Sphingobium yanoikuyae: one gene and its partner. The protein of the gene in region 2 interacts with the protein of the main gene of each other region in a pairwise test. Links are inferred from orthologs where the notes say so. Each region holds a gene or a part of one and is shown on either strand. Other genes may lie near its edges. The genes, in order: U0025_RS19750 and U0025_RS11605.

Region 1 (15,950 bases), 1.7 Mb from region 2 along the record:
TCGATGCGCTGTCGCTGCATCATGTGCGGGCACGCGAATGGAAGGGCGACCTGGTGCTGCTGCACGAACTGGCCGAAGGGCCTGCCGATCGCAGCTATGGCCTGGCGGTGGCGCGGCTGGCCGGCTTGCCGCCCCTGGTGCTCAAGCGCGCCAAGGATGTGCTGGGCCGGCTGGAGGCAGGCAAGGCGAAGACCGGCGGCATTGCCGCGGGGCTGGACGACCTGCCGCTGTTCGCCAGCGTCGCAACCCAGGTCGAAGAGGTGGTCGATCCACTGCGCGACGCACTGGATGGCATTGATGCCGACGCCCTGTCCCCGCGTGAGGCACTCGATCACATATATCGTTTGAAACAACTGGCCGCCGCCAGTCACCACGAGTAGACGAGAGCCATGGTCATGCAGTTCCCCAGCCTGGGGTCGCGCCGCGCGATCATTGACCGGCGCGCGATTTCCGACAGCATCAACGCCCTGGCGCAGGAGCACCGGGGCGATCCGATCAAGCTGCGCGGGCTGATCGTCAAGGAACTCAAGGCCGCTCTGGAGCATGGCCGTGAGGATGTCGCGCGCCGGCTCGAGGCAAAACCGACGCGCGGGCGCGAGGCGGTGACGGCCTTTGCCTTCCTGATCGACCAGATCTTGCGGCTGCTCTACGACGCGACCACCCATCATCTTTATCCCGCCGGCAACCGCAGCACCGGCGAGCGGATCGTGCTGATCGCCGTCGGCGGCTATGGCCGGGGCGAGATGGCACCGCACAGCGATGTCGACATCGGCTTCATCACCCCCTGGAAGCCGACCGGCTGGACCGAGCAGATCATCGAATCCATGCTCTATTCGCTGTGGGATCTGGGGCTGAAGGTCGGCCATAGCAGCCGTTCGATCGACGAGACGATGCGGATGGCCAAGGCCGACCTCACCGTGCGCACCGCCCTGCTGGAAGCACGCTATGTGTGGGGCGACCGGGCGCTTTACGAGGAAGTCGCCGTTCGCTTCGACAGCGAGATCATGCAGGGCACCGCCCGCACCTTCGTCACCGAGAAGCTGGAGGAACGCGACGAGCGCCACCGCCGCATGGGCGACAGCCGCTATGTCGTCGAGCCCAATGTCAAGGAAGGCAAGGGCGGCCTGCGCGACCTGCACACGCTGTTCTGGATCGGCAAATATGTGAACCGGGTGAAATCGGTCGCCGAACTGGTCGATGTCGGCCTGTTGACGCAGAGCGAGCTGCGCCAGTTCCAGAAGGCCGAGGATTTCCTGTGGGCGGTGCGATGTCACCTGCACATGATCACGGGTCGGGCCGAAGACCGGCTGACCTTCGACCTGCAGCTGGAAACCGCGACGCGGATGCACTTCACCGCGCGGGCCGGACGATCCGGGGTCGAGCGCTTCATGCGCTATTATTTCCTCAATGCGAAGGCAGTCGGCGACCTGACTGCGGTGTTCCTGGCGCATCTGGACGACCAGCTGGCCGAGCGCGGACGCCGCTATATTCCGTCGATCTTTCGCCGACCCAAGAAGCTGGATGGTTTCGTGCTGGATCGCGGGCGGCTGGCGCTGCCGAGCGACGATTTCTTCCAGGCCGATCCGGTCCGCCTGGTCGAGATTTTCGCCGTGGCCGACAGGCATGGGCTGCAGATTCATCCGAGCGCGATGCGCGCGGCCAGCCGCGACGCCGGCCTGATCACCGCCAAGGTGCGCAAGGACGCACGCGCCAATGCCGCCTTCATGGATGTGCTGACCAGCCCGCGCGACCCGGAAACGGTGCTGCGCTGGATGAACGAATCCACCGTGTTCGGTCGGTTCATCCCCGATTTCCGCCGCGTCGTGGCGCAGATGCAGTTCGACATGTACCATCATTATACGGTGGACGAGCATACCATCCGCGCCGTCGGCCTGCTGGCCCGGATCGAAAAGGGCGAACTGGCCACCGACCATCCGCTGGCAACCGAGCTGATGGGCAAGATATTGTCGCGCCGGGTGCTCTATGTCGCGGTGCTGCTGCATGACATCGCCAAGGGGCGCGGCGGCGACCACAGCATATTGGGCGCGGAAGTGGCAGAACATCTCTGCCCGCGTCTGGGCCTGACCGCCGCCGAGACCGAGACCGTCGCCTGGCTGGTGCGTTACCACCTGCTGATGTCGGCCACCGCCTTCAAGCGCGACCTGGCCGACTACAAGACGATCCTCGATTTCGTCGAAGTGGTGCAGAGTCCGGAGCGACTGCGCCTGCTGCTGTGCCTGACCGTGGTCGATATCCGCGCGGTGGGGCCGGGCGTCTGGAACAGCTGGAAGCGGCAACTGCTGGGCGACCTCTATGATGCCGCCGAGGAAGTACTGCGCCTGGGCCACAAGCAGAAGGGCCGCAGCGAGCGGGTCGCCGCCAAGCAGGAGGCCCTGCGCCAGGCGCTGGGCATGGATGAGGCGACCTTCGCCGCCTTCAGCGGCCGCATGCCCGAAAGCTACTGGATCGCCGAACCGGACGATATCCTGGTCCATAATGCGCGGCACATATTGGAAGCGGGTGACTCCTCGCTGTCGATCGCCGCGCAATATTATCCACAACGTGGTGCCACGCTGGTCACCGTCTATGCGACCGACCATCCGGGCCTGTTCTACCGCATTGCCGGCGCCATCCATCTGGCCGGCGGCAACATCATCGACGCGCGCATCCATACGACGCGCGATGGCGTCGCGATCGACAATTTCCTGGTGCAGGATCCGCTGGGCGGCGCCTTCCACAGTCCCGAGCAGCTGGCGCGGATCAAGGCGGCGATCGAGGACTCTCTGTCCAACCGCCACCGCATGATCACCAAGCTGGAAGCGCGCCCGCTGCCCCGCACCCGCGCCGAAGCCTTCCGCATCGAGCCCAATGTGCTGATCGACAACAAGGCGTCGAACCGCTTCACCGTGATCGAGGTGAATGCCCGCGATCGGCCGGCGCTGCTGTTCAGCCTGGCCAATGCGCTGTTCCAGTCGAAGGTCACGGTCCACAGCGCCCATGTCGCCACCTATGGCGAGCGCGCGGTCGACACCTTCTACGTCACCGACCTGCTGGGCGGGAAGATCGAGAGCAAGGCCCGGTTGCAGACGCTGGAGCGGCGGCTGCTGGAGGCGGCCGGCGGCGAAGTGGGCGAGGCACTGGAGCGCGCCTGATCGCTACTCAGGCAATGGTCATTACGTCGCCGGGTGACAGCAAGGGTAACAGGCGCAGCATGTCGTCGCGGTCGACCGCGACGCAGCCGGCGGTCGGACGTCCTTCGGACAGATGGAAGAAGATGGCGCTGCCCATGCCCGGCACCGGCGGCGCGTCATTATGGCCCAGGATGACGATCACGTCATAGGCCTCGTCGCTGCGCTGCAGGCTTTCGGTCGAGAAGGGCCGGGGCAGGCGCACGGGACGATTATAGGCGGGATCGGCCGGATCGTCCGACCAGCCATCCCCCGCATGGATCCAGCGCCATGGCAGGGCGATGCCGGTGGTGGATACCTTGCCGGGGCGCAGCAGCACCGCACGGATCGGCCAATTGCCCAAGGGGGTGCAACCATCGCCTTCGCGCTTGTCGGCGGCCGCACAGGCGCCGCTGCGGCCGATGGTGCAGGCCATGTCGAGATCGCCGAAGCGCAGTCGCCCGGTGGCGACATCGACATGGACGACGCTCATAGCTGGTGGCCGGTCCGGTCGCGCTTGGTGGCGAGATAGCGTTCATTATGCGGGTTGGCCGGCAGGATGATCGGCAGTCGTTCGACCACCTCGATCCCGGCCGCCTGCAAGCCGGCGACCTTCTGCGGATTGTTGGTGAGCAAGCGCACGCCGTCAATACCGAGCAGGTCGAGCATCCGCGCCGCGACCGAGAAATCGCGCGCGTCGATCGCGAAGCCCAGCCGCACATTGGCGTCGACCGTGTCGAAGCCCTGATCCTGCAACGCATAGGCGCGCAGCTTGTTGACGAGGCCGATGCCGCGTCCTTCCTGGCGCAGGTAGAGCAGCACACCCCATTGGGCGTCGGCGATCTGGTGCAGCGCCTGATGCAATTGCGGGCCGCAATCGCATTTCAGGCTGCCGAACACGTCGCCGGTCAGGCATTCGCTGTGGATGCGGATGACCGGCGGGGATGCGTCGCGCTTGCCGACCACCAGCGCGACATGTTCGCGCGGCTCGTCGGGGCTGCGGAAGGCGATGATCTCCGCGCTCTCGCTCGCCGATACGGGCAGGCGGGCACGGGTGGCGATGGCGAGGTGGATGGCATCGTCATAATCGCCGACATCATCGGCGCTGACTTCCGCCTCGACCGGGCCGTCGCCTTCGGTAAGGAAATAGGCGGGCAGGATACCAGCCAACCGGGCAAGGCGCAGCGCGGCATTGGCTGCCTGTGGCGCCGGCAAGGCCCGCGCGCGGAACGGCCCCTTGAGCGGCGAGGCGAGGTCCAGCACGGGATCGGAAATCGAGGTCGCGACATCCGCGTCGATCCACGGCGCTCGTTCGATCAGCACCGGCAGATCGGGATCGGCCGCCGCCAGCTGATTGGCGAGCTTGAGCGTCTCGGCGCGGGCGGCAGAGATCAAGATATCGGCCTGCCCCTGCGGATCGAAATCGGCCAGCGTCACCGCATCCGCGCCCTCGATCGCCATCAGCCGGATGGCGCCGTCGGGCGCGGTCAGGCGGATCGCCCAGCCGCGACGCAGCGCATCGATGGCGCGGGCAGCATCCCGCCCGTTCATCAGAAGGCGAACTCGGTGATGATCGGGATATGGTCGGACGGCTTTTCCCAGCTGCGCGCGGGTTCGACGACACGGTGGGCGACCGCCTTGTCGGCGACATCCTTGGTCATCCACATATGGTCGAGGCGACGGCCGCGATCCGACGCCGCCCAGTCCTTCGCGCGATAGCTCCACCAGGTGTAGAGGCGCGCGGGGGCAGGGTGGAAATGGCGGCCGATATCGACCCAGTCGTTCGACGCCTGCAACCGGCCCAGCAGTTCGCATTCTTGAGGCGTATGGCTGACCACGTCGAGCAGCTGCTTGTGGCTCCAGACGTCGCATTCCAGCGGCGCGATGTTGAAGTCGCCGGTCAGGATCGTCGGTTTGTTGTCGAGCGCCCCGGACCACTCGATCATCCGCTCGATAAAGTCGAGCTTCTGGCCGAATTTCGGATTGACCGTGCGGTCGGCGACATCACCGCCGGCGGGGACATAGACATTCTCGATCCGCACGCCATTGTCGAGGCGGATGCCGACATGACGCGCTTCGCCATTGGCCTGCCAGTCGAACCGGTCATCCTCATGGATCGGCACCTTGCTCATGATCGCGACGCCATGATGCATGCGCTGGCCGTTCAGCACCTGATGGACATAGCCCAGCCGCTTGAACATGTCGGTGGGGAAAATCTCGTTCACCACCTTGGTTTCCTGCAGGCAGAGAATGTCGGGCGCTTCCTCGGTCAGGAAGCGTTCGACGATGTCGATCCGGGCGCGGACGCTGTTGATGTTCCAGGATGCAATCGAAAGGGTATCGGCCATGAAAAGCACCTAGGGTGCCGCGCGCCCGCGCGCAAGCGCCGGACAAAGTAAGACCCCCGCTCCGGGGGCGTGGAACGGGGGTCTCGATCGCGCCCTTGAAGCGCTTTGCGACGGGAGCGGTGTGCCGGGTAACAGGGGGGAAATCCCGGTCTGCGTCTCTCGCCGTGATCTCTATCTAGGCGATCCGATATGAGCGGCAGATGAACGATGGCAGAAAGTTTTCAGCCCATCGTTCCTGTGGCCCGCCCTAGCCGTTCGGACGGCCGCGCGGACGCGGATCGGTCCAGCGGAAGGCGGAATCGGCGACCGGCACGCCATATTGCTGGTTCGACAGGCGCACCGCCGTGCGATTATTCTGCGCGTCGAGCGCGACCCAGCCATAAAGCTCCAGCCCGGCCGGTGACGCGGGCTTGCGCTTGAAGATCATGGTGATGGTGCCGAATTCGGGCCGCTTGGGATCCTTTGCCTGCACGCTCAGCACGGTCGGGTCGCCGGTGGGGACGACGGTGCCGAATTTCGACAGATCCTTGGTCGGGTCGATCAGCGCGGCCAGCGGCGAATTGCCGATCGGCCAGCGCTGCACCTGGCGCACTTCATAGTCGATCAGGGTCAGCGCCTTGCCATCACCCACGATCAGCAGCGGCACGCCCTTTTCATATTGGAAGCGGATCTTGCCCGGCTGTTTCAGGGTCAGCTTGCCGGTCAGCACCTGACCATTGCGGTCGGTCTGGCTGAAATCGGCGGTCAGGGTGGTGACGGCGCGGATATAGGCATTGACCTGATTGAGGTCGGACGGTGCCGCCTGCTGGGCAAGGGCATAGCCCGCCGGCACCGCAACCAGCGCGGTGGCGAGGGACAGGGCGACAGGCGCGAGGATGCGCTTCATGCAATCATCTCCGGGTTGTTCGGAAAAGGGGGCATAGGAGGTGGGGCTTGAACCCGCTGTGAACCTTGCTGTTCCATCGCAGGGAAAGGATCGATCGGAAAGACCAGACGGGGGAGAGCGGCCGTGAAATGGCTGGCTCGATCCCCCGTGCTCCCGCCTCGCCATGCCGGTCTTACCGGCGGCACCGCTCCAATTATGTTTATCGGCGCGGCAGCAGCGACGCCTGCCTAGACCGATTCGCGGACAAAAAAAAGGCTGATCCGAAGATCAGCCTGAAAAGTTTTTAGGAGAGGATGCCTGAAAGGCCTGTTCCTAATGTCCCAAAGCCCCTGTCACGACAAATGCGAAGGCAGCAAGCATGGTTGCACGGAACGCAATCGCTCAAGGAAAACAGGCATTTCGTAGCGTCAGAGCGGATTGCCATTCTCATCGCGCAGCACTTCGCGGCGGCCGACATGGTTGGGCGGGCCGACCAGCCCTTCCTCCTCCATCCGTTCGATCAGGCGTGCGGCGCTGTTATAGCCGACTCGCAGCTGGCGCTGCAGCCAGCTGGTCGAGGCCTTCTGATTCTCGAACACCAGCTGGCAGGCCTTACGGAACAGCTGCGCGTCCGGGCTGTCATCGCCCAGGTCCACGCCGTCGAGCGCGAAGCTGCCTTCTTCCGGCTCTTCCGTGACCGCCTGGATATAATCAGGCGCGCCCTGCGCGCGCCAGTGGTCGGCAACCACGCGCACTTCATCGTCCGAAACGAAGGGACCATGAACGCGCATCAGGCCCTTGCCGCCATGCATGTAGAGCATGTCGCCCTTGCCCAGCAGCTGTTCGGCACCCTGTTCGCCCAGGATGGTGCGGCTGTCGATCTTGCTGGTCACGAAGAAGCTGATGCGGGTCGGCAGGTTCGCCTTAATGACGCCGGTGATGACGTCGACCGAAGGACGCTGGGTCGCGAGGATCAGGTGGATGCCGGCGGCGCGCGCCTTCTGCGCCAGACGCTGGATCAGGAATTCGACTTCCTTGCCCGCCGTCATCATGAGGTCGGCCAGCTCGTCGACCACCACCACGATCTGCGGCAGCGGCTGGAAATCGAGCTGTTCTTCCTCATAGATCGGCTTGCCGCTCTCGGGGTCATAGCCGGTCTGGACGCGACGGCCGAGCGGCTTGCCCTTGGCCTTGGCGGCGCGAACCTTCTCGTTGTAATTGGCGAGGTTGCGGACCGAGATCGACGCCATCATGCGATAGCGATCCTCCATCTGCTCCACCGCCCATTTGAGCGCGCGGATCGCCTTGCTCGGCTCGGTCACGACCGGGGCGAGCAGATGCGGGATGTCGTCATAGGTCGACAGTTCCAGCATCTTGGGATCGATCATGATCAGGCGCAGCTGGTCCGGCGTCATGCGGTAGAGCAGCGACAGGATCATAGCGTTGAGGCCGACCGACTTACCCGAGCCGGTGGTGCCTGCGATCAGCAGATGCGGCATCGGCGCCAGATCGGCGATGATCGGCTCGCCCGAGATATTCTTGCCCAGGATGATCGGCAGGGTCGCTTCCGCACCGAATTGCTCGCTGGTGATCAGTTCGCGGAAGGACACGCCCTCGCGATTGGTGTTGGGCAGTTCGATGCCGATGACGGTACGGCCGGGAATGGTCGCGACGCGCGCCGACAGCGCCGACATGTTGCGGGCGATATCGTCGGCCAGCGCGATCACGCGGCTCGCCTTGATGCCCGGTGCCGGCTCCAGCTCATACATGGTGACGACGGGACCGGGGCGGACCTCTACGATATTGCCCTTCACATGGAAGTCGTCGAGAACGCTCTCCAGCAGGCGGGCGTTGCGTTCCAGCGCCGCCTTGTCGATCTTCTGCCCCTGATTGGCGGGAATCGGATTGAGCAGGTCGGCCGACGGCAGCGAACTATGGCCGAACAGATCATCCTGCGACACCGGCGCGGTCGAGCGCTGCACCGGGGCGGGCTTGGGCGCCTGAATGGTGATCGGCGGCTTGGGCTCGTTCGACACCTGCTTGCGCGGCGCGATCACCCGTTCGACCGGGCCGTCATCATCCTCGTCCAGATCGACCGCTCCTCCCTGTCCTGCAAAGGCGAGCGAGGGGCGCGGCAGGCTGAGCCGGGGCAGGGTCGGACGGCGGATGGTGAAGATCGGCTTTTCCAGCGCCAGGCTGCGATACCAGACGAACAGGCCGGCCAGCATGGCCACGACCACCAATATGCCGATGATCCAGCCCTGCGCGGCCGGCGCCTGGGCGGTCAGGCTGATCACCCCCTTGGCGGTGACAAGGCCGATCATGCCGCCCCAGCCCGAAGGCAGGCCGACCAGCGGATCAGGCTGGAACAGGGCCAGTGCGATGCCGATCAGGATGATGCCGACCAGGCATTTGCCAAACTGCGCCTTCCACCCGATCATCTCATGATCGCCCCACAGGCGACGGGCGGTGATCCCCATCAGCGGCAGCAGCAGCGCAATCGGCACGCCGAACAGCAGCAGCAGCATGTCGGCCACCATGGCACCGGGCGCGCGCATGATATTGGCGACATGATCGCCCGCCACCGTGTTCATCGACGGGTCGCTGGGCTGATAGCTCAGCAGCGCCAGCGCCAGGAACAGGGTCGCCAGAAATAGCGAGATCGCCCCGATCAGCGCGCCGCTGCGCACGATGCTGCGCTTGAGCATTTCGCGCCATTCCGGCGCGCGCTTGGCTCCGCGGCTGACAGCCATGGTCAAATGTCCCCCAAATGTTCCGTTCCGGCACAATGCGCCGAGCCAGGAGTCCTCGTCAAGCCTGCGGCCCCTCGGCTCGTCCCGCCCCATCCGCAACATTGCGTATGTCGCGGGCCTGGGGCGCAGGCGCAAAATAAGCGGCGAAAGGAGATGTCGCCATGTTCGCCTCTTTCTATCCCGCCTTTATCGTGATTGCCCTGAGCAGCTTTGCGATCGTGCTGCTGGGCGTCAGCCTGCAGGATGCGATGCGAGGGCGCTGAGCACGTCGCCATCGACGCGCTGCACGGTCCATTCGTCCATCGGCCGGGCGCCGAGCGCCCGGTAGAAGGCGATGGCCGGTCCGTTCCAGTCGAGCACCGACCATTCGAGCCGGGCGCAGTCGCGCGCGATCGCCAATTGGGCGAGACGGGCGAGCAACGCCTTGCCGGCACCGAGCCCCCGCGCTTCGGGCAGGACGAACAGATCCTCCAGATAGAGGCCCGGACGCCCCTCGAAGGTAGAGAAATTGTGGAAGAAGAGGGCAAAGCCGATCGGTGCGCCATCATGCTCGGCGATCAGCACCTCCGCCATCGGCCGGGGACCGAACAGATAGCGGGCCAGCGTCTCGCGGTCGGCCTTCACTTCATGGGCCAGCTTCTCATAGTCGGCGAGCGCCAGGATGAAATTCGCGATTGCATCGATATCCGTCGATTGCGCGTCCCTGATGATGACCTTGCTCATGCCGCTCCCGCTTCCACATGGGCGATATCCGCCCGTTTCGTGCGCGCGGCGATAAGGCAGCCGGCGACGATCAACAAGGCACCGGCAAGGGTGGCGAGCGTCAGTTGCTCGCCAAAGGCCAGCCAGCCGAAGATCGCGGCCCAGACGAAGGCGGTATATTCGACCGGGATCAGCCGCTGGGCTTCCGCACGCGCATAGGCCCAGGCGAGCGCCGCGAGAGAAGTGAAGGCCAGCATGGCGGCCAGCAGCACCAGCGGCACCGCCGCTCCGGTCGGCACGATCGCCCAGGCCGGCGCACCGATCGCGAACACGCCCAGCATGACCAGATGCTGGAAGAAGGCGACCTCTATCGGCGAGGCAAGCTGGGCCTGCTGGCGCTGGAGGATCAGGTTCCAGGCGAACAGTATCGCCGAAAGCAGCACCGCGCCCGCCCCCATCAGCGCGTCGCCATCATAGTCGCCGCGCATCCGCCCCGACAGGATCACGCCCACCCCGACCAGACCAAGCAGCGAAGCGCCGATCGCCTGCCGCCCGATCCGTTCCTTGAGCAGCAAGGCCGCAAGATAGAGCGCGATCAGCGGGGCGATGAAGGAGAGGGCAATGGCTTCGGCAAGCGGCAGGCGCATGATCGCCCAGAAGAAGAAGCTGGCCATCAGCGCGACCACCACGCCGCGCAGCAGATGCAGGCGCAGCACGGAAAGGTTGGGCCAGCGCTGGCGGGTGGCGAGCATCAGGACCAGCCCCAGCAGGCTGCCGGTGATCGCGCGCCAGAGCAGCGCGTTATAAAGGCCGATCGAGAGACTGAGCCCCTTCATCGCCGCGTCCATCACCGAAAAAAGCGCGACGCCAAGGCAGCAGATGAGGAAGGGCAACAGCACGGACGGGCTGCGGGGAGAGGAAAGCGGACGATCCATCGAGGGGTGAAGGGATCAGTCGCGACCGGGGCCGACGATCCTGCCGATATGCAATTCGTCGATATGAAGCCGGGTGATCCGTGCCTTGCCGATGCGCAGCCGACCGATGGCCAGGGCGCCCACCGCTATTGCCCCCAATGCGATCGCGCCCAGGGCCAATGTCCCGATAGCGGACGCGCCGACCGCCTGCGCACCCGTGGCGCTTGCGCCATGGGCGATGGCGGACCGGTCGGCGCTGTCCGTCATTCGGCCGCCTGGACCTGTCCCGCGTCGCTCGCCGCCGCTTCGATCTCGGCCGCCTTGGCCTCGACCAGCCTGACGATATGGTCGACCATGTCGGCATCCTGGATCGTGTGATCGGTGACGCCCGACAGATAGACCATATGCTTGCCATTGCCGCCGCCGGTCAGGCCGATATCGGTCTCGCGCGCTTCGCCCGGACCGTTGACGACGCAACCCAGCACCGAGAGCGAGAGCGGCGTGTTGATATGCTGCAGCCGTTCCTCCAGCGCCTGGACGGTGCGGATCACATCGAAGCCCTGCCGTGCGCAGCTGGGGCAGGAGATGACCTTGACGCCGCGGGTGCGGATGCCGAGCGTCTTGAGCATCTCATAGCCGACCCGCACTTCCTCCTCCGGTTCGGCCGAGAGCGAGACGCGGATCGTGTCGCCGATGCCGGCCCAGAGCAGGTTGCCGATGCCGATCGCGCTCTTGACCGTGCCGCCGATCAGGCCGCCGGCTTCGGTGATGCCCAGATGCAGCGGGCAATCGACCGCATCGGCCAGTTGCATATAGGCCGCGACCGCCAGGAACACGTCGCTCGCCTTCACGGCGACCTTATATTCGTGGAAATCCTGGTCCTGCAGCAGCTTGATATGGTCGAGCGCGCTTTCGACCAGCGCTTCCGGGCAGGGCTCGCCATATTTTTCGAGCAGGTCGCGCTCCAGGCTGCCGGCGTTGACGCCGATGCGGATCGAGCAATTATTGGCCTTGGCGGCGTCCACCACTTCCTTCACCCGCGCGGCCGAACCGATATTGCCCGGATTGATGCGCAGGCAGGCAGCACCGGCATCGGCGGCTTCCAGCGCGCGCTTATAGTGGAAATGGATGTCGGCGACGATCGGCACGCGCGCGGCGCGGACGATCTGTTTGAGCGCCGCGGTCGATTCCTCGTCGGGGCAGGACACGCGGATGATGTCGACGCCGGCATCCTCGCAGCGACGGATCTGGTCGATCGTCGCCTTGACGTCATGGGTCAGCGTGTTGGTCATGGTCTGCACCGTGACCGGCGCGCCGCCGCCCACGGGGACGTTGCCGACCATGATCTGCCGCGACTGCCGTCGGGCGATGTCGCGCCAGGGGCGCAGGCCGGGATTATGTTCGGACATGAAAAGGGGCTCCAGATCTCTGGAGCCCCCTATAAGCATTAACGCGGCTTTTTAGAAGCGCGCGGTCAGCGATGCGGCAACCTGGTCCGCATTGCCGCTGGTCTGGGCCAGGGTCGTGGCGGTGACGGTGGCCGGCGACGGGAAATAGCTGTCCGGGCGGATGATGTTCGCCTTTTCCACCCAGGTATGGGCGTAGGCGACGTTCAGCGCGAAGGCCGGCGAGATATTCCAGGTCGCGCCGCCGGTCAGCCACACGCGGTCGCCATCGGGCACGCGGGTGGTCAGATGCTGCGGATTGGTCGGCGAACGGTCGAACATGGTGCCGGCGCGCAGCGTGAAGGCGGGGCTGAAATCATATTCGCCGCCCAGGCTGACGCTGTAGCTGTCCTTGTAATCCAGTTCCTTGTTGGTGGTGCCGGTGGCCGAGGTGACCTCGATCCCCTTGAAGCTGGACCAGCCATACCATTTGCCGGTGATCATCGCGCGCAGGTTCGGCGTCAGCTTGTGCATGAAGGACACGGTGACGATATCGGGCAGGTCCAGCGGTGCCGAGGCATCGAATTCGCCATTGGCGGCGCTGAGCGGCGTCACCAGACCGGAAATGGTCTGGGTACCCTTGAGCTTGTGGTTGATGCCCGACCGATAGTGGACGCCGACATTGGTGGTGCCGTTGGTGTAGAACAGGCCGGCGTTCCAGCCGACGGTCCAGTCATCGCCCTTCAGCTTGGTGAAGCCGTCGGTGGTGACCAGCGGCGACACCTGCGGCAGCGCGTTGGTCAGGTTCGCCTTCACATATTGCACGTCGACGCCGCCGCCGATCGAGAAATTGTCGTTCAGCTTGAACGCGGCCGACGGCTGGATGTTGTAGGTCTTGAGGTCGGTGTAGATCGAGTCATAGCGACCGAAGAAACCGTCATCATATTCCAGCTTCAGGCCGAAGGGCGCATTGACGCCGAGGCCCAGCCACAGCCGGTCGGTGACCTGCGCCGAGGCGTAGAAATTGGGGACCGGGATGACGCTTTCGAACGGCTGGCCACCGTCATTGCCGGTCACCGGCACGCGGGCGGTCGAACCGGGGACCGAGCGATAGCTGCCACGGTTAGTCTGGTGAGCGGAAGCCATCAGGGCGTTGACGCCGGCCGAAACCTGGACGCCCGACAGCTGGGTCATGGCGGCAGGGTTGAAATAGATGGTCGAGGGATCGTCACCTGCAGCGGCGCCGCCAGCCATGGCGCGGCCGGTTTCCACCGGCGACTGTTCCTGAAGATAGAAGCCACCAGCCAGCGCCGGCATCGGTGCGACAATCGCGCCGGTCAGCAGGATGGTGGGAAGAATGCGACGGCGAAGGGACATGGCGTTTCCTCTGCTAAAAACTCATTTGGCCATTTGGTGCGGGCGCTTAAACGCCTCATGCGACTTATGGAACCATGCGCATAACAGCTATCCCGACGATTTCTACAGGCGCCAATGACGGATTTCCGCGATTTTTCGCTCAATTGCCCGGATTTCGGCCGGCTGGACGCTACGGCAAGTGCCGCCCTGTTGCGCCAACGTCACAGGTCAAAAAAAAAGCCGCCCCGAGGGACGGCTATGAAGTTTTAGGAGAGGATGCCTGAAAGGCGAGTTCCTTTTGCGGCCAGGCGGCGTTCGTCGCAAATGCGAAACATGATGGCGCGATTGCGTTTCATGCAACCGGTGTCACAAGACAATGTTTCCCTAAGGGAAATTCCGCATGAAATAATGATAGCGATATCAATTTTGCGCGCTGCGACAGGCTATTTCGCCGCTTGCAATCGCTGATCGACGCCCGAATCACGCAAATGGGATTCGATTTCGGCCAGCAGACGCGCCAATCCCGCGGCATCCGACGCCTCCGCCCGCGCGGTCAGCGCATTCTGGGTGTTGGACGCGCGCAGCAGCCACCAGCCATCGATGGTGCGGACGCGGGCACCATCGATCGACTCCACGATTGCGCCGGATGCAATCAGGCGGTCGCGCAGGTCTTCAATGATCGCAAACTTGCGGTCTTCCGGCACGGCGATGCGGATTTCCGGCGTGTTGACCATTTCGGCCATGTCGCCGCGCAGGTCGGTGACGGTGCGGCGCAACCGGGCCGCGGCGCGGATCAGGCGAACGGCGGCATAGAGTCCATCATCAAAACCGTAAAAATCGTCGGCGAACATGATGTGGCCGGTCATCTCGCCACCCAGCGGACTGCCAATCTGCTTCATTTTGGACTTGATATGGCTGTGCCCGGTCTTCCACAGCACCGGCTCACCGCCCAGCCGCGCAATCTCGTCGAACAGGGCCTGGCTGGCCTTCACATCCGCGACGATCGGGGCGCCGGGCCGATCCTTCAGCACCACCTGCGCGAACAGGCCGAGCAACTGGTCGCCCCAGATAATCCGGCCGAGGCCGTCGACCACGCCGATCCGGTCGCCATCGCCATCGAAAGCCACGCCGAAATCGAGCTTCCTGGAGAGGACAAGGGAACGAAGATCGGCCAGATTCGCTTCTTCGGTGGGATCAGGATGATGGTTGGGAAAATTGCCGTCTACATCGGTGAAGAGCAGATGATGCTCACCCGGCAGGAGTTGCACCAGCTTCTCCACGACCGGTCCTGCGGCGCCGTTTCCCGCGTCCCAGCCGATCCGCCAGGCGGCGCCGTCAAAATCGCGCACCAGCCGTTCGACATAGGCCGGCATGACATCGACATCGCGCACCCGGCCTTCGCCCGCCAGCCAGTCGCCGGCCGCCGCGATCGCGCCGAGCTGCTGGATCGCCTCGCCATGAAAGGGCGCATGATCCAGGACCAGCTTGAAACCATTCTGATCTGCGGGATTATGGCTGCCGGTCACCTGGATGGCGCCCGCCACGTCCAGTTCGGCCTCGGCATAATAGAGCATCGGCGTGGGACCCAGGCCAACGCGCAGCACATCGACGCCGCTGTCGGTGAGGCCGCGCACCAGCGCGCCCTCCAGCATGGGCGAACTCAGCCGCCCGTCATAGCCGACCGCGACCGCTGATCCGCCGGCGCGCCGCACCCAGGTCGCGAAGCTGCGCCCCAGCGCATAGCCGTCCGCTTCCCCGAGCATCGGGCCGACAACGCCGCGCATATCATATTCGCGCAGCAGGGTCGGGTGGAAGCGGTGGGCCATATAGTCCTTTCTGGAGCAATCAGCCGGCGGACGGACGATCCCGCTCGGCAAGGTCGGCGAGCAACAGGTCGCGCGCGGCATTGATCTGGGCAGCCAGCGCTTCGGTTCCACCCTTGTCGGGATGGACCGAGGCGATCAGGCGGCGATGTGCGGCGCGGATATCGGTCGCGCGAGCATCCGCCGACAGGCCGAGCAGGGCGCGGGCGCCCTCCACGTCGGCCCTGTCAGTCTGCACCGGCGGCGCAGCCTTGCGCCTGGCGCGGTTAGCGCCCTTCTTCGCCTTGCCCTGCGACGCGAAGAAGAGGGCGGCGCCCAGCAGGATCGGCGCGCCGAGCGCCGGCTTGCCCTTGGCCGCCAGCACCGCGCCGACCAGTGCCGCCCCCAATGCCATGCCATCCTTGGTCGACATGCGCTGCAATCTCCCGGTCCAGATGAGCCAGCCCGCCAGGCCGATCAGCACCAGCGCGATCAGCCCCATCAGGCGGCGCCGAGCATGTCCACGGACGCGGCATGATCGCCGGTCGGCAAGGCCAATCCGGCCACCATCTCGCGCAATTCCTGGCGCGCGGCGATGTGGCTGATGCCCAGGTCGCCCAGATGTCCCTTGTCGAGCAGGGTCAGGCCCGAGGGGAAG
Region 2 (15,595 bases):
CTGGGCGCCGGGCACCCCGCCGCACAGCTGGCAGGCCGTCGCCGCGAGCGGCACCAGCGTCGGCACCAAGGGCGCGGTCGTCGCTGCCAAGGCGATGGCACTGACCGCCGCGCAACTGTTCCAGAGCCCGGACACGCTGGCGGAGGCCAAGGCCGAACTGGATCGCCGTCGCGGCAAGGATTTCGTCTATCGCTCGCTGCTGGGCGACAAGGGACCGGCGCTGGAATATCGAAACGGGAAGTGACGGTCCCGAAGCAGGACGATTACTCGCCCGCCTCCTTATAGGCGGGCAGACCCAGCCCCCGGCGGATCGCGAGCGCGCGCAGGCCAAATCCCAGCAGCGCCGCGATCACGCCAGCGACCGGCACATCCAGTCCGGCCAGCCGCAACAGTACGAACAGGCCGGAGGCGAACGCCGCGGCCGTGACATAGAGTTCCGGGCGCAGCAGGATCGACGGCTCGCCGGCCAGCGTGTCGCGCATGATGCCGCCGACGCAGCCGGTGACCACGCCCATCATCCCCGCGACAAAGGGCGGCACGCCAAAGCTCATTGCCTTGGCCGCGCCAAAGACCGCGAAAGCGGCCAGCCCGATCGCATCGAGCCAGTCGAGCGCATGATCGCTCCACCAGCGGCGCGGCGTGATCCAGACGGTAATGGCAGCGGCCATACACACGATCGACGGCGCCGGATCATGGATCCAGAAGACCGGCGCATCGATCAGCAGGTCGCGCACCGTGCCGCCGCCCACCCCCGTAAGCAGGGCGAAGAAGGCAAAGGTCACCAATGTCTGGCGCAGGCGTGCGGCAGCCAATGCCCCGGAAGCCCCGAAGACGAAGGTGCCGATCAGGCTCAACGCCTCCAGCACGGGTCCGATATGCGTGGCGATCGTCGGGGTCGGCGGCAGCATGGCTTTCCATAGCCGCTATCGGGCGCCAGCGGAAGCGGGCGCCCGAAGGTCGATCATTTCCGGCCCTTCTCGGCCGACAAACGGGTCATCAATATGGCCGCCCGCTTGGCCTGGCGCGGCATGCTGGACAGGTCCGCCTTTTCCGCCGGGCTATGGTCACCCGTCGAGGCGAGGCCAAGACCCACCAGCCCGTCGACATCCTGCGCGACGAAGCTGATATCGCCGGCGCCGCGCTTGAGCGGATCAAGCTCGGGCATTTCGGGCAGGCCCAGATCCTTGTTGATGCCATTCAATTTGCCGAGCAGCGCGCGATTGCCCGCCGTTGGCGCCATGGAGGGATAGCCCAGGTCAAAGGCGATGCTGGCGCCGGTGCCGGGCAGATGGCCGCTATCGACGATCGCCTGCATCTTGGCCCGCACCCGCTCGGTCTGGTCCTGGCTGAGGGTGCGGAAATCGCCCTTGGCGACCGCCACCGGGGGGATGATATTGGTCTTGCCGGTGACAGCGATGCGCACGCCATCCTTGTCGACATCGGCGCTCTGGCCGCCACCGATCAGACCGACATTGAAGGTCAGGTTGGGTTCCGGCAATTCCTTGCGGAAAGCGGTGATGATCCGCGCCATTTCATAGACGGCGCCGTCGCCGGCGGCCGCAGAGAAGATACCCGAGCTGTGCGCCGACTTGCCGCTGGTGGTCAGCGTCCAGCTGTTGGAGGAGCGGCGCGCGATCGAGCCCATATCCTTGCCGTCCTCGCGGCTCAGCCCCTCAAAATCGAGCGCGACGTCGGCGCGCTTGCCGGCCGCGATCAGATCAGCGCGCGAGATCGAGACCGGATCGCCCGAATCCTCCTCGTCACCGGTCAGCACCACTTCGATATTGGCGTTCTTCAGCGTGCCCGCCGCCTGCATCGCCTTCAGGGCGAGCAGCATCGTCACCACCCCGCCCTTGTCGTCGCCGACACCCGGTCCGGCGGCCCAGTCGCCCTCGCGCTTGAAGGTCTGGAACGGCGAGTCCGGCTCGAACACCGTGTCGAGATGGCCGATCAGCAGCATCTTCGTCGTGCCCGCCTTGCCCTTGTGGACCGCGATGAAATGGCCCGCGCGCTTGACCTGATCCATCGGTTTCCAGCTAACGGTGAAGCCCAGCGCCTCGAACTCGGGCCGCAGCATGTCGGCCACCGCCTTGACGCCGGCGACATTCATCGACCCGCTATTCTGGTTCACGATCTTTTCGAGGAGGGCGATCGCGGGTTCATGACCGGCATCGACGCTGGCGCCGATCTTCTGTTCGGCCGGGCTCAGCGCCGCCTGTGCCGTGGTCGCCAGCAGCATCGCGCCGCACAGCGCCGCCTTCACAATAGTCTGTCGCATGGGTTCGTAACTTCACCGAAACAAGGGAAAAATGGGCCGCTCCGGGGCAGCCGTAGAATAGAACGGGTTGCGCGCGCAGACACGCCACCCGTCGGATGCTTATTTCGCCAGTTCGGCTTCGATCGCGGCAACCAGCGCCGGATCGTCGGGCGCGGTCGTCGGCGCGAAACGGGCCGCGACGCTGCCATCCTTGGCGATCACGAACTTCTCGAAATTCCACAGGATTTCCGGCACCGGATTGGGCGTCATGCCATAGCCCTTGAGGCGCTCGCGGAAGCTGTCGCCATCGCCCTGCGCTTCGGGCAGTGCGCTCGTCAGCGCGGCGTAGAGCGGATGCTTGTCCGGCCCGCTAACCACGATCTTCTCAAACATCGGGAAATCGACACCGAAATTGGTGGTGCAGAAGGTGGCGATCTCGTCATTGCTGCCCGGTTCCTGGGCGCCGAAATCATTGGCGGGGAAGCCCGCGACCACCAGCCCCTTGTCCCGATAATCGGCATAGAGCTTTTCCAGCCCCTCATATTGCGGCGTCAGCCCGCATTTGGAGGCGACATTGACCGCGAGCACCACCTTGCCGGCATAATCGGCCAGGGTCGCGTCGGCCCCCTTGATGGTCTTGAGCGGTATCTGCTGGATTGCGGTCATGCATCGTCTCCCTTGGATATCAGGCGGCGGACCTTGCCATCATATGGCGGCGCCGAAAAGATGGCCCGCCGCAGCAGTCACAGCCATCGCCAGCGCGCCCCAGAAGAAGGTACGCAGCATCGACCGCCCCGGCCGCGCCCCACCCAGCCGCGCCCCGAGATAGCCCAGCAGCAACAGGCAGAGCAGCGACACCGGCACGACGCTGATCCCGGCCAGCGACGGCGCGATGGCTGCGGCGACTACCGGAGGCGCGGCGCCACAGGCGAAGCTTGCCGCCGAGGCCAGCCCTGCCTGTACCGGCCGCGGCGTGCTGAGGTCGGAAATGCCCAGTTCGTCGCGGGCATGGGCGCCCAGCGGATCGGTCGCCATCAACTGGGTAGCCACCTGCCCAGCCAAATCCCGGTCCAGCCCGCGCTCGACATAAATGTCGCGCAACTCCTCCCATTCCGCATGGGGCTGCGTCGCCAAAGCCTTCTTTTCCTTGGCAAGATCGGCACGCTCGGTATCCGACTGGGCGCTCACCGACACATATTCGCCCGCCGCCATCGACATCGCGCCGGCCACCAAGGCGGCGATGCCCGACAATAATATGGACTCGCCCGTCGCGCCCGATGCGGCGATCCCGGTCATCAGGCTGGCGGTCGATACAATCCCATCATTGGCGCCCAGCACGGCCGCGCGCAGCCAGCCGACCCGGTTGACATAATGGACGGCATGATGCGGCCGTGGCGGCTCGACGCGCGGCGTGGTCATATGATGGAGCCCCCTGTCAGATCATCCAGCCCGTTGGCTATCAGATGCAGAGGGCAGCGCAAGGGGTTCAGCCCAAGCCCTCGGCCTTCTCAGCCAGTTCCAGCCAACGTTCCTCGGCCGCGTCCTTTTCGCCCCGCGCCCTCTCGATCGCAGCCGTCAGCGCCGCGAATTTCTTCGGGTCGCGGGTATAAAGCGCAGGATCAGCCAGCGCCTCCTCGTCGCGGGCGATCGCCGCTTCCAGTTCCTCGATCTTCTTGGGCAGCAGATCGAGGTCGCGCTGGTCCTTGTAGGTCAGCTTGGTCGAGGCCGGCTTGGGCGGCGGCGGTGCCGCAGCCTCCTTCTTCTCCGCCTTGGGCGCACGGCGCGGATCGCGCTTGGCGATCCAGTCGGCATAGCCGCCGACGATCACGTCGACCTTGCCCGATCCGTCGAGGCCGAGCGTCACGGTGACGGTGCGATCGAGGAAATCGCGGTCATGGCTGACGATCAGCACCGTGCCATCATAGTCCGCGATGACTTCCTGCAGCAGGTCGAGCGTTTCGAGGTCAAGGTCGTTGGTCGGTTCGTCCAGCACCAGCAGGTTGGATTCGCGGGCAAATTCGCGCGCGAACAGCAGGCGCGAACGCTCGCCACCCGACAGGGTGCCGACCTTCGCCTCGGCCAACGAGGGATCGAACAGGAAGTCCTTGAGATAGCCATGGACATGTTTGCGGACGCCGCGCACGTCGATCCAGTCGCCGCCCTCGGCCAGCACATCGCGCACGCTCTTGTCGCCCTGCATCAGGCTGCGCTGCTGATCGATGAAGATCATGTCCAGCGTCTTGGCCAGCGTCACCGCGCCGCTGTCGGGCGCCAGTTCGCCGGTCAGCAGCTTGAGCAAAGTCGACTTGCCCGCACCATTGCCGCCGACGATGCCGATCCGGTCGCCGCGCTGCACGCGCAGCGAGAAGTCGTTGATGATGGTGCGGTCACCAAATGTCTTGGTGACATGCTCGGCCTTGATGACGCTCTTGGTCTTGCTGTCGTCGCTCGCCACCGCGATCTTGGCAGTGCCCTGCGGCCCCTGCATCGCGGCGCGTTGGGCGCGCATCTCCCATAGCTTGGCCAGGCGGCCCTGGTTGCGCTTGCGCCGGGCGGTCACGCCGCGCTCCAGCCAGTGCGCCTCGATCTTGAGCTTGGCGTCCAGCTTCTCGGCGGCGCGCGCCTCTTCGGCATAGACCGCTTCCATCCAGTCCTCGAAACCGCCGAAGCCGATCTCGTTGCGGCGCATCTGGCCACGGTCGAGCCACAAGGTCTGGCGGGTCAGGCGGGTCAGGAAGGCACGGTCATGGCTGATGACAATGAAGGCGCCGGTATAGCGGGCGAGCCAGCTTTCCAGCCAGTCGATCGCCGCGATATCCAGATGGTTGGTCGGCTCGTCCAGCAGCAGCAGGTCCGGTTCGCTCGCCAGCGCGCGGGCGATAGCGGCGCGGCGGCGCTCACCGCCGCTCGCGGTCGCGGCCTCGCGCGACAGGTCGATGCCCAGCTGGTCGGCGATCGCCTCCACCTCATGGGCGGGCGGCGCGAATGCGCCGGCCAGCGCGAAATCATGCAGCGTCTTGAAGGCGCTGACGTCGGGATCCTGTTCCAGCGTCACCACCCGCGCGCCCGGCTGCACCGAACGAATGCCCTCATCCGCCTCGATCTGGCCGCCGATCAGCTTGAGCAAGGTGGTCTTGCCCGCGCCGTTGCGCCCGATCAACGCCAGCCGGTCGCGCTGGCCGACATGTATGTCGATATGCCGGAACAGCCAGTGACTGCCCTGCGAGAGGCCGAGATTTTCGAAGGAGAGAATGGGTGCTGCCATGGCGGTGCAGCTAGGGCCTATCGGGCGTCGGGGCAAGAGTGGAACCGGAAAGCTGTCGGACGGCTTTCAACGCAGGACAGCGTCCATTCATCGCACCCAGGCCAAAAACGGGTGCAGGACTTACAGAGGAGACCATGTCCATGAAATCCGCTCTCGCCCTGATGGCGCTTGGCGCCGCCGCACTGCCTGTCGCGGCTGTTGCCCAGACCAGCGTCACCATCGCCGAGACCGCGCCGGTGGTGACGTTGAACGTCACCGAAAGCGTCGAGGCCGCACCCGATGTCGCGACCATCGGCACCGGCGTCCAGACCAAGGCCCCGACCGCGGCCCAGGCGATGAAGGACAATGCCGCCAAGATGGACGGGCTGATCGCGGCGCTAGCCAGGGCCGGCATCGCCAAGACCGACATCCAGACCAGCGGCATCAACCTCAACGCCCAATATGATTACAGCAATCGCGATGGCCAGCCGTCCGGTCCGCGTTTCCTGGGCTATGAGGCGTCGAACCAGCTCAGCGTCAAGGTACGCGACGTGAAGAAGGTCGGCGCGCTGCTCGATACGCTGGTGCAGGCCGGCGCGACCAACATCAACGGGCCCAGCTTCTCGATCGAGGATCCGAGCCCGCTTCAGGCCCAGGCCCGCGCCACCGCGCTCAAGACCGCCAAGGCCCAGGCCGATTTCTATGCCCAGGCGGCAGGCTATCGCTCGGCCCGGCTGGTCTCGATCTCGGAAAGCAGCAGCGGCGGCAATGCGCCGATGCCGCTGATGGCGGCCCGGTTCAAGGCCGACGCCGCACCGACCCCGGTGGAACCGGGCCAGGTCAGCGCATCGATCAGCCTGACGGTCCAGTACGCGCTGGAACGCTAAACCGTCATTCCTCGACGCGCCAGTGCGGCACCGCAAGGTCCGCGCTGGCGCCTTTGACCAGCCGCGCGTCGATGCCACGATCGGCAAAGGGCCTGAGCAGCCCCTCATGCCCCTCACCCTTGATCGACAGGTCGATCGGCAGGCCGGTGCGCTGCACTGCCCACAGGACGAGCGCCAGCCGATCCTTGTCCGCCACGGCCCCTTCATCATCCAGCGCCAGTGACGGCAGGGGCAGGGTCGGCGGCGTAATCTCGATCGCCCAGCCCGGCGTTGCCGCCGCCGCCCGCCGCTCCAGCGCCCAATAGGCGCCAAGGCCCGCATCCGGCAAAGCCCGCGCCCGCACTACCGCCCGCTTGCGCGCGGTATCGACCGTCACCGCATCGGGATTGACACCGGCGACCAGTGCCAGCCGGTCGGTCAGGCGATCGACCTGGCCCTGCACCTCACGCCGGGCGGTCTGGGCGGCGAGCAACTGGGCATTGTCGGCCTCCGTCCCCTCACCCACCCGGATCTGTTCGATATCCAGCGACACCGGCTTGCCCAGCATGTCGCCCAGGATATGGCCTGCCCGCGCAGACGCATCGCGCTCATAATGGCTGGTGAGGACGCTGGCGGTCACGGCAAGCGGCCTGGCGGCGAAATCCAGGTCGAGCTGCGCGATCCGGGCGCCATCGGGAAATTCGCGCCGGATGACATCGCGCGCATCGCGGGCGGCCCGCGCTTCCCAGGCGATCTGGCCGAGCGACAGGCCGAGCGGCACTGCCAGTGCGACGAAGATTGCGCCTATGAAAACCATCTGCAGCCAGCTCTGGCTGGGCGACAGGCGCCGGCCAAAGCCATAGAGCCGCGCCATGATCGCCGCGGCCAGGGCGATCGTCACGAAATTGGTGAAGAAGAGGAGGAACGCACCGCCCGCGACTGTTGCGTTAAGCGTCGCCAGGCCAAAGCCGACAGTTGCCAGCGGCGGCATCAGCGCGGTGGCGATCGCGACACCGACGATCGTCCCCGCCTTGCCGCGAATCATCGCATAGGCGCCCGCCAGCGCGGAAAAGAGCGCGACCATCAGGTCGAACAGATTGGGCCGGGTGCGCGCGGCGATTTCACTGGTCACCGTCTGCAACGGCGACAGCAGGACGATGAAGGCGGTGAACGTGATCGCCACCAGCGCCCCGCCCGCCAGCGCGATGATCGTCCGGCGGATTTCGCGCGCATCGGTCATGGCAAGGCCAAAGCCCAGCCCGACGATCGGCCCCATGAGCGGCGAGATCAGCATCGCACCGATCACCACGGCCGGCGAGGAGAGCAGCAGGCCGAGCACCGCAATGCCCGCCGACATCAGGATCATGAAGGCGTAGGACGGGCTCCAGCCATCATCGGCCCGGACCCTTTCGAGCACCGCCTGATGATCGATCCCGCGGATCACATGGCTGCGCCACCAGCGCGGCACGGAGCGCCACAAGAGCGCATCGGCTACGGGCCTGTCATCTTCCATCTGCATGGCTGGCAAGCTTAATTCGCCCGACCGCTCCTTTCCAGCGCGGAATGACCGGTCATTCACCACCTGTTCAATGCGCTTCGCCTATGCCATGCCCATGACAATGATCGCCAAAAGCCTGACTGCCGGACTGGCCGCAATTATGGCCCTATCCCTTATGACACCGGTCGCCGAAGCCGGTGGCCGCCGTGACGAGCAGGATGCCGCGCGCCGCGCGATGCTGGACGGCCAGGTCATGCCCTTTTCGATGATCAAGCGCCGGGTCGACGCCCAGGTGGGCGGTGCCACCTATGTCGGCAGCGAGTTCAATCCCTCCACCAATCGCTATCGCCTGAAATATGTGAAGGACGGCAAGGTGATGTGGGTTGATGCCGACGGCCGGACAGGCGATATCATCGGCTGGGCGCGCTGACCGCGCGCCGCCCAACCTCTTTGCGTCGATAACAAGAAACGGAACCCTATGCGCCTGCTGATCGTCGAGGATGAACCGAGTCTGGGCCAGCAGCTCAGGAACACGCTGGAAGGTGCCGGCTATGCCGTCGACCTCGCCACCGATGGCGAGGATGGCCATTTCCTGGGCTCGACCGAAAATTATGACGCCGTGGTCCTGGACCTGGGCCTGCCGACGATCGACGGCCTGACAGTGCTTGATCGCTGGCGCAAGGAAGGCCGCAGCTTCCCTGTGCTGGTGCTGACCGCGCGCGATAGCTGGTCCGACAAGGTCGCGGGCCTCGATGCCGGCGCCGACGATTATCTGGCCAAGCCGTTCCAGAGCGAGGAACTGATCGCCCGCCTGCGCGCGCTCATCCGCCGTGCCAGCGGCAACGCGTCGAGCGAACTGATCGCCGGCGACGTTCGCCTCGACACCCGTTCGGGCAAGGTGACGCTGAAGGGCGATCCGGTGAAGCTCACGGCGCAGGAATATAAGCTGCTGTCCTATCTGCTCCACCACAAGGGCAAGGTGGTCAGCCGCACCGAGCTGATCGAACATATTTACGACCAGGATTTCGATCGCGATTCCAACACGATCGAAGTGTTCGTGACGCGCATCCGCAAGAAACTCGGCGCCGATGTCATCACCACCATCCGCGGCCTTGGCTACAGCCTGGACGAGCCGGGGCGCTGATCCGCGCTCCATCCGCCTCCGTTCGCTGCGGGCGAAGTCGACAGGCAAGCAGGTCCGTCCCATCGGCCATGTTTCTCGGCTGCGCCAGCAGTGAACGGGTGTAGGATCATTTCGCATGGCCAGCCCGTCGCCCTCCCCCGTCCGGTCCACCGGGTCGATCAGCCGCCGCATGATCGGCATTGCCGCGCTGTGGATCAGCGTGCTGCTGCTGGGCGGTGGCGTCGCGCTCGACCGGGTGCTGTCGGACGCGGTGACGCGCAATTTCGACGATGGCATGAATTATGTGCTGACCGCGATGATCGCGGCGGCCGAGATCGGCCCGGACGGCGAAGTGCTGTTCAACCGCGAACTGGCCGACCAGCGCTTCCTGGAACCCAATAGCGGCCTCTATTACCAGATCAGCGCCAAGGGGCATGAGGATTGGCGGTCGCGATCACTTTGGGACCGGGCGCTCAAGGTGCCGGGTGACCATGCCGACCGCAATTTCCATGTCTATGACAGCAAGCAGTTTCCCGGCGAGGATCTGCGCGTCATGGAGCGCAGCGTCATCCTGCCCGGTTCCGATGCGCGCTGGATGTTCATGGTCGCGCAGGCGCGCCAGGGCCTTGATGGCCAGATCAAGACGCTGCGATCGACCCTGTTCAAGAGCTTCGCGCTGCTGGCGCTGGGCCTGATCCTGCTCGCCACCTTGCAGACCATCTATGGCCTGCGGCCGCTGCGCAAGGTGCGGCTGGAAATCATCAAGATGCGCGATGGCGACAAGAGCCGGGTGACCGAACCCATGCCCGCCGAAGTGCTGCCGATGGTCGAGGAACTGAACGCGCTGCTCGCCCATAATGAGCGACAGGCGGAGGAAGCGCGCACCCATGCCGGCAACCTCGCCCATGCGCTCAAGACGCCGCTGACCGTCATCATGAACGCGGCCACCGCCAATGCGCCGGACCTGGGCGAAACGGTGGTGCGCGAGGCGACGACGATGCGGCGCCAGGTCGACCATCACCTCGCCCGCGCCCGCGCCGTTGGCCGGCGCGGCGCAGCGCAGAGCCGGGCCGAGGTCTGGGCCAGCCTGGAGGCGGTCGAGCGCGCGGTGCGCCATCTCTATCAGGATGCGCGGGTCGACATGGACGGCGACAAGCATGCGGCGGTCCGCGTCGAGCGGCAGGATCTGGACGAAATGCTGGGCAATCTGGTCGAGAATGCCGCCAAATATGGCGGCGGCAGCGTGTTCGCGACGGTCAGCCGGGTTGGCGCAATGGTCGAGATCATGGTCGAGGATGACGGCATGGGCATTCCCGAAGCCGACCGGGTGCGCATCTTCGATCGCGGCGTGCGCCTCGATTCGGGCAAGCCCGGCACTGGCCTTGGCCTCGCCATCGTCCGCGATGTCGCCGAAATCTATGGCGGGTCGGTGGCACTGGAGGAGAGCGAGGATCTGGGCGGACTGCTGGTCCGCCTGCGCCTGCCGGCCGCCTGACAAAAGGCGCGCGACGAAAGGCAATTGCGTTCCTGCAAATCAATAGCATAGACAGGACAGACCGGGCCGCATCGGCCCATTCCAGACGGGATCGACGGGTGCGGCGCCATCTCTATCTCATTGCCGGCTTCCTCTCGATCGGATTGGGCACGCTAGGCGCCTTCCTGCCGCTGCTGCCGACCGTCCCTTTCATGATCCTCGCGGCCTATTGCTTTGCCCGCTCCAGCCCGGAACTGGAGGCAAAGCTGCTGGATCACAAGCATTTCGGTCCGCATATCCGCCGCTGGCGGGAACGCGGCGCGATCAGCCGCAAGGGCAAGAAGGCCGCGCTCGGCGCCTTCGCCTTCAGCGCAATCCTGGCGCTGATCTTCTCCCCCTTCCCCTGGTATCTGATCCCGCTGGCCGCAGCGCTGATCGGCGGCAGCTGGATCTGGACCCGCCCGGAAAGCTGAGCCGCCTCGGCGGGATCAATATCAGCCCCTAGCCCAGCGCCTTTGCATAATCGCGCAGCGCGCGTAGATCGCGGGTAATCCACTTGGCGTCGCGCGCGAAATCCTCGTCGCTCATACCGGGCTGGCGAAAAAGCGTCAGCATCACCTCTGCCCCATCCCCATTCTCGATCACGCGCAGCGGGACATGAACCTCCCGACCATCACCGGTCTCGACGAAATGGTCCATCACGCCAAATTCATTGTGCGGCGTGAAGCGAACCACGATCGGCCCATCGGGACCGTCGGCAATCCATCCGGTGCCGCCCCTGCGCAGATCGGCCTCGGTCAGGCCCGATGCCCATTTCGGGAATATCTCCGGCTGCCAGATCGCTTCGTAAAGCTCGCGCCAGTTGCGCGCTATCGTGACACTGTAGGTTCGCGCGGTAAGCATGCAGAATTCTCTTTTAGAAGTGGAACTGCGCTGTACCGCCGCCAGGCCTTCTTGTCACCGCAACGGATGTTTCTTGGCTAGATACCGCCCGGCACCGGGAGCCAGCCGCCGGAGGTCAGCGCGGCGCCAAGGTCCGTGACGCACGCATCCAGCACCGCCTGATCGGTCGAGCGGATGACGAAATTGGCGCCGGTGCGCCCTTCGCGGAAGAAGGGGTAGCTGCCGATCTGGACGCCGTCATGCGCGCGCTCGGTGGCGCCGAGCAGGTCGGCGATCTCGCTTTCCGCGACCCAGCAGCCGATCGTCGCGGAGAGGACGGGCAAGCCGCCTTCCAGCGTGCCGGTCAGGCTGTCGAGCATGCCGGCGGTGATGTGCGGCACGCCGGCCATGATGAAGATATTGCCGTGGCGGATGCCCGGCGCACCCGACATGCGGTTTTCGATGAGGTCGGCGCCCGCCGGCACCCGCGCCATGCGCAACCGCGCGTCGGTGAGGCCGCCGCGCGTGACATAATAGCGCTCCAATATCGCCCGCGCTTCGGGATGGATTTCCACACCGACGCACAGCGCCGCCGCGATCGCATCGACCGTGATGTCGTCATGGGTCGGCCCAATACCGCCGGTGGTGAAGAGATAGTCGTTGCGGGCACGCAGCGTGTTCACCGCCTCGACGATCGCGTCCTGCACATCGGGCACCACCCGTACCTCGCGCAGGCGGATGCCCTGGACATTGAGCCAGGTGGCGATCTGCGCGACATTCTTGTCCTGGATGCGGCCGGACAGGATTTCATCGCCGATCACGATCACGGCGGCGGTCCAGATACGGTCGCTCATGCCAGCGGCTCCGCACGGGCGGCAAGCGCCATCAGCCGGGCCAGCCGATCGGGCGGCAGGACGTCCGCCGGCTTGTAGCTGGCCTCGAAGACCGGCACGTCGGCCGGCAAGGCGGTCCAGTCCGACCGGTCCGCCACGAAGATCGCGGCATCGGGCCGGATCGCCGAGCGATCGTCGAGCGTGCCGACGCGGATCGCCGCGCCCGCCCGGCCGAGACGGGGATAGAAGCTCCAGACCGCGGTGCCGCAGTTGGCGCAGCGCACGATCACCTGGGTCTTGCCGCTGCCGGTGGGGACCACATGTTCGCTGAGGTCGCCGGACAGGAGATGGAGATGATCGACCTCGACAAAGGCATTGACCGCGGACGCCGCGCCGCTCTGCCGCTGGCACAGGCTGCAATGGCAGTTGTTGACGAAGATTGGGTCTGCATCGACCCGATAGCGCACCTCACCACAGGCGCATCCGCCTTCCATCACCATGTCCGTTTCTCTTTTCCTGATAGCGACCGCGGGGCTGAGCGAAGACACTCGCAATGCCGGATCGCAGGGTCTATATCAACCACATGACCGAATATATGACGATGACGGCCGACGCGCCGGTTTCCCGCTCGACCGCGATCAAGCTCTATGACGCGGCCGGTTTCGAAGGCATGCGCAAGGCCGGCCGACTGGCCGCCGAGATCCTCGACGCGCTGGTGCCCCATGTGGTGCCGGGCGTGACCACCGGCGAACTGGACGACATTGTCCGCCGCATGACCCTGGACGGCGGCGGCGTGCCGGCGACCCTGGGCTATCGCGGCTATACCCATAGCTGCTGCATCTCGCTCAACAATGTCATCTGTCATGGCATTCCGGGCGACTATAAGCTCAAGGACGGCGATATTCTCAATATCGACGTCACCCCGCTGGTCGATGGCTGGCATGGCGACACCAGCCGCATGTTCATCGCCGGCGATGCGCCGATCAAGGCGAAGCGGCTGGTCGAAATCACCTATGAATGCCTGATGCTGGGCATCGAGCAGGCCAAGCCCGGCAATCATCTGGGCGACATCGGCCATGTCATCCAGCGTCATGCCGAAAAGCATCGTTATGGCGTGGTCCGCGATTTCTGTGGCCATGGCCTGGGCCGCGTCTTCCATGACAGCCCTGAAGTGGTCCATGTCGGCCGTCCCGGCACCGGCCCGGAGTTGAAGCCCGGCATGTTCTTCACGATCGAGCCGATGATCAATATCGGCAAGCCCGGCGTGAAGATGCTGGACGATGGCTGGACGGCGGTGACGCGCGACCGCACCCTGTCGGCGCAGTTCGAGCACAGCATCGGCATCACCGAAACCGGCTGCGAGATCTTCACCAAGAGCCCGACCGGCCTCGATTGCCCGCCCTACGCGCGCTGATTTCTGCCTGCCCATGGCGGTCCCAAAGGCCCGCTCCGTTCATGCCATCGAGATCATGACCGATCGGCGTCGACGGGGCGGGCCTTTTGCATGACGGGCCGTTCAACCACTGCCCAAAAAACAGGCAGAATGACATGATATTGCCCGGAATCCGGGCAATATGGACAAAGATTGCTGCATCGCCGAAAGCAGGCCTAGCGATTCGCCACTTGGCACGGTAATTGATTGTTAAGGGAGACGGCGCTTGCCTCGGGGGGCATGATGATCGTCGCTTGAAGGTTGAAGGATGCGGGCCAACCCGCGTCCGTTCGTGCGTCATGGGTTGGGATTAAGTGATGAAGAAGATCGAGGCGATCATCAAGCCGTTCAAGCTGGACGAGGTGAAGGAAGCGCTGCACGAAGTGGGCGTGTCCGGCATCACCGTCACCGAGGCGAAGGGCTTCGGCCGCCAGAAGGGCCATACCGAACTGTATCGCGGCGCCGAATATGTCGTCGACTTCCTGCCCAAGGTGAAGCTGGAGGTCGTCGTCGACGACGCCCTGGCCGACCGGGTCGTCGAAGCGATCTGCAGCGCCGCCCAGACCGGCCGCATCGGCGACGGCAAGATCTTCATTTCCGCCATCGAGGGCGCGGTGCGCATCCGCACCGGCGAACGCGACAGCGACGCCATCTGATTTTCGACAGGTTCTAGCCGGCGGACAGGGGTCCGGCGGACACAGGCTTCAACGACCCCTTCGGGGGGGTATCCATAGAGAAGGGCAACTGCACATGGCCAACACGCCAAAAGACATCCTGAAGATGATCGAGGAAAAGGAAATCGAGTGGGTCGATGTCCGTTTCACCGATCCCAAGGGCAAGTGGCAGCACCTGACCATGGTGTCTTCGGTCCTCGGCGAAGATGAGCTGACCCAGGGCCTGATGTTCGACGGTTCGTCGATCGAAGGCTGGAAGGCGATCAACGAGTCGGACATGATCCTGAAGCCCGACCTGGACGCCGTCTATGTCGATCCGTTCAGCGCCACCCCGATGCTGATCATCTTCTGCGACATCGTCGAGCCCGACACCGGCGAACTCTATGCGCGCGACCCGCGTTCGTGCGCCAAGCGCGCCGAAGCGTTCGTCAAGTCGGCTGGTTTCGGCGACACCATCTATGTCGGCCCGGAAGCCGAATTCTTCATGTTCGACGATGTGCGCTTCGAGAATGACTACTCGCAGAGCTACTACAAGATCGACGACATCGAACTGCCGACCAACACCGGCAAGGAATATGAAGGCGGCAACCTGGGTCATCGTCCGCGCGCCAAGGGCGGCTATTTCCCCGTCGCGCCGGTCGATCCCTGCACCGACATCCGCGCCGAAATGGTGTCGACCATGCTCGAAATGGGCCTGCCCTGCGACAAGCATCATCATGAAGTCGCCGCCGCGCAGCACGAACTGGGCCTGACCTTCGGTACGCTGGTCCAGACCGCCGACCGCATGCAGATCTATAAGTATGTCGTGCAGATGGTCGCCCAGGCCTATGGCAAGACCGCGACCTTCATGCCCAAGCCGATCGCGCAGGACAATGGTTCGGGCATGCACACCCACATGTCGATCTGGGAAGGCGGCAAGCCGCTGTTCGCGGGCGAAGGCTATGCCGGCCTGTCCGACACCTGCCTCTACTTCATCGGCGGCGTCATCAAGCACGCCAAGGCCCTCAACGCCTTCACCAACCCGACCACCAACAGCTACAAGCGCCTGGTGCCGGGCTTCGAAGCCCCGGTTCTGCTGGCCTATTCGGCCCGCAACCGTTCGGCCTCCTGCCGTATTCCCTACGGCGCCGGTGCCAAGGCGAAGCGCGTGGAATTCCGCTTCCCCGACGCGATGGCCAACCCCTATCTCTGCTACGCCGCGCTGCTGATGGCCGGCCTCGACGGCATCGAGAACAAGATCCATCCGGGCGCCGCGATGGACAAGAATCTCTATGACCTGCCGCCCGAAGAGCTGAGCCAGGTGCCGACCGTC

Evidence for each region.
Region 1: the proteins of U0025_RS11605 (region 2) and U0025_RS19750 interact in binary tests that used the Escherichia coli proteins (3 or more experiments, as listed by UniProt). The link is inferred for Sphingobium yanoikuyae from one-to-one orthologs.

Annotation. Positions count from the first base shown.
Region 1 is NZ_CP139979.1:4,255,020-4,270,969, reverse strand. The notes cover bases 1-3,352. They hold U0025_RS19750 ([protein-PII] uridylyltransferase), read left to right. Parts: upstream 1-389; coding sequence 390-3,152; downstream 3,153-3,352. Other genes in these bases: U0025_RS19745 (L,D-transpeptidase family protein), read right to left, coding at 3,160-3,352; mutS (DNA mismatch repair protein MutS), read left to right, coding at 1-380. Also shown: more of U0025_RS19745, read right to left, coding at 3,353-3,660; ribA (GTP cyclohydrolase II), read right to left, coding at 3,657-4,718; xth (exodeoxyribonuclease III), read right to left, coding at 4,718-5,515; U0025_RS19730 (LolA family protein), read right to left, coding at 5,763-6,401; U0025_RS19725 (FtsK/SpoIIIE family DNA translocase), read right to left, coding at 6,809-9,133; U0025_RS19720 (GNAT family N-acetyltransferase), read right to left, coding at 9,365-9,856; U0025_RS19715 (DMT family transporter), read right to left, coding at 9,853-10,770; U0025_RS19710 (hypothetical protein), read right to left, coding at 10,786-11,016; ispG (flavodoxin-dependent (E)-4-hydroxy-3-methylbut-2-enyl-diphosphate synthase), read right to left, coding at 11,013-12,158; U0025_RS19700 (OmpP1/FadL family transporter), read right to left, coding at 12,210-13,511; phosphoglucomutase/phosphomannomutase PgmG, read right to left, coding at 13,934-15,316; U0025_RS19690 (J domain-containing protein), read right to left, coding at 15,336-15,794; U0025_RS19685 (division plane positioning ATPase MipZ), read right to left, coding at 15,794-15,950.
Region 2 is NZ_CP139979.1:2,521,688-2,537,282, forward strand. What follows is about bases 12,599-15,595. They hold U0025_RS11605 (P-II family nitrogen regulator), read left to right. Parts: upstream 12,599-13,926; coding sequence 13,927-14,265; downstream 14,266-15,595. Other genes in these bases: U0025_RS11595 (GFA family protein), read right to left, coding at 12,599-12,677; map (type I methionyl aminopeptidase), read left to right, coding at 12,761-13,591; glnA (type I glutamate--ammonia ligase), read left to right, coding at 14,360-15,595. Also shown: U0025_RS11525 (amidohydrolase), read left to right, coding at 1-244; U0025_RS11530 (trimeric intracellular cation channel family protein), read right to left, coding at 264-908; U0025_RS11535 (M20/M25/M40 family metallo-hydrolase), read right to left, coding at 962-2,278; U0025_RS11540 (glutathione peroxidase), read right to left, coding at 2,378-2,923; U0025_RS11545 (VIT1/CCC1 transporter family protein), read right to left, coding at 2,963-3,676; U0025_RS11550 (ABC-F family ATP-binding cassette domain-containing protein), read right to left, coding at 3,744-5,522; U0025_RS11555 (SIMPL domain-containing protein), read left to right, coding at 5,663-6,388; U0025_RS11560 (DUF389 domain-containing protein), read right to left, coding at 6,393-7,886; U0025_RS11565 (hypothetical protein), read left to right, coding at 7,957-8,295; U0025_RS11570 (response regulator transcription factor), read left to right, coding at 8,344-9,009; U0025_RS11575 (sensor histidine kinase), read left to right, coding at 9,179-10,483; U0025_RS11580 (YbaN family protein), read left to right, coding at 10,582-10,935; U0025_RS11585 (hypothetical protein), read right to left, coding at 10,964-11,365; U0025_RS11590 (competence/damage-inducible protein A), read right to left, coding at 11,443-12,198; more of U0025_RS11595, read right to left, coding at 12,195-12,598. UniProt on the Escherichia coli protein: P-II indirectly controls the transcription of the glutamine synthetase gene (glnA). P-II prevents NR-II-catalyzed conversion of NR-I to NR-I-phosphate, the transcriptional activator of GlnA. When P-II is uridylylated to P-II-UMP, these events are reversed.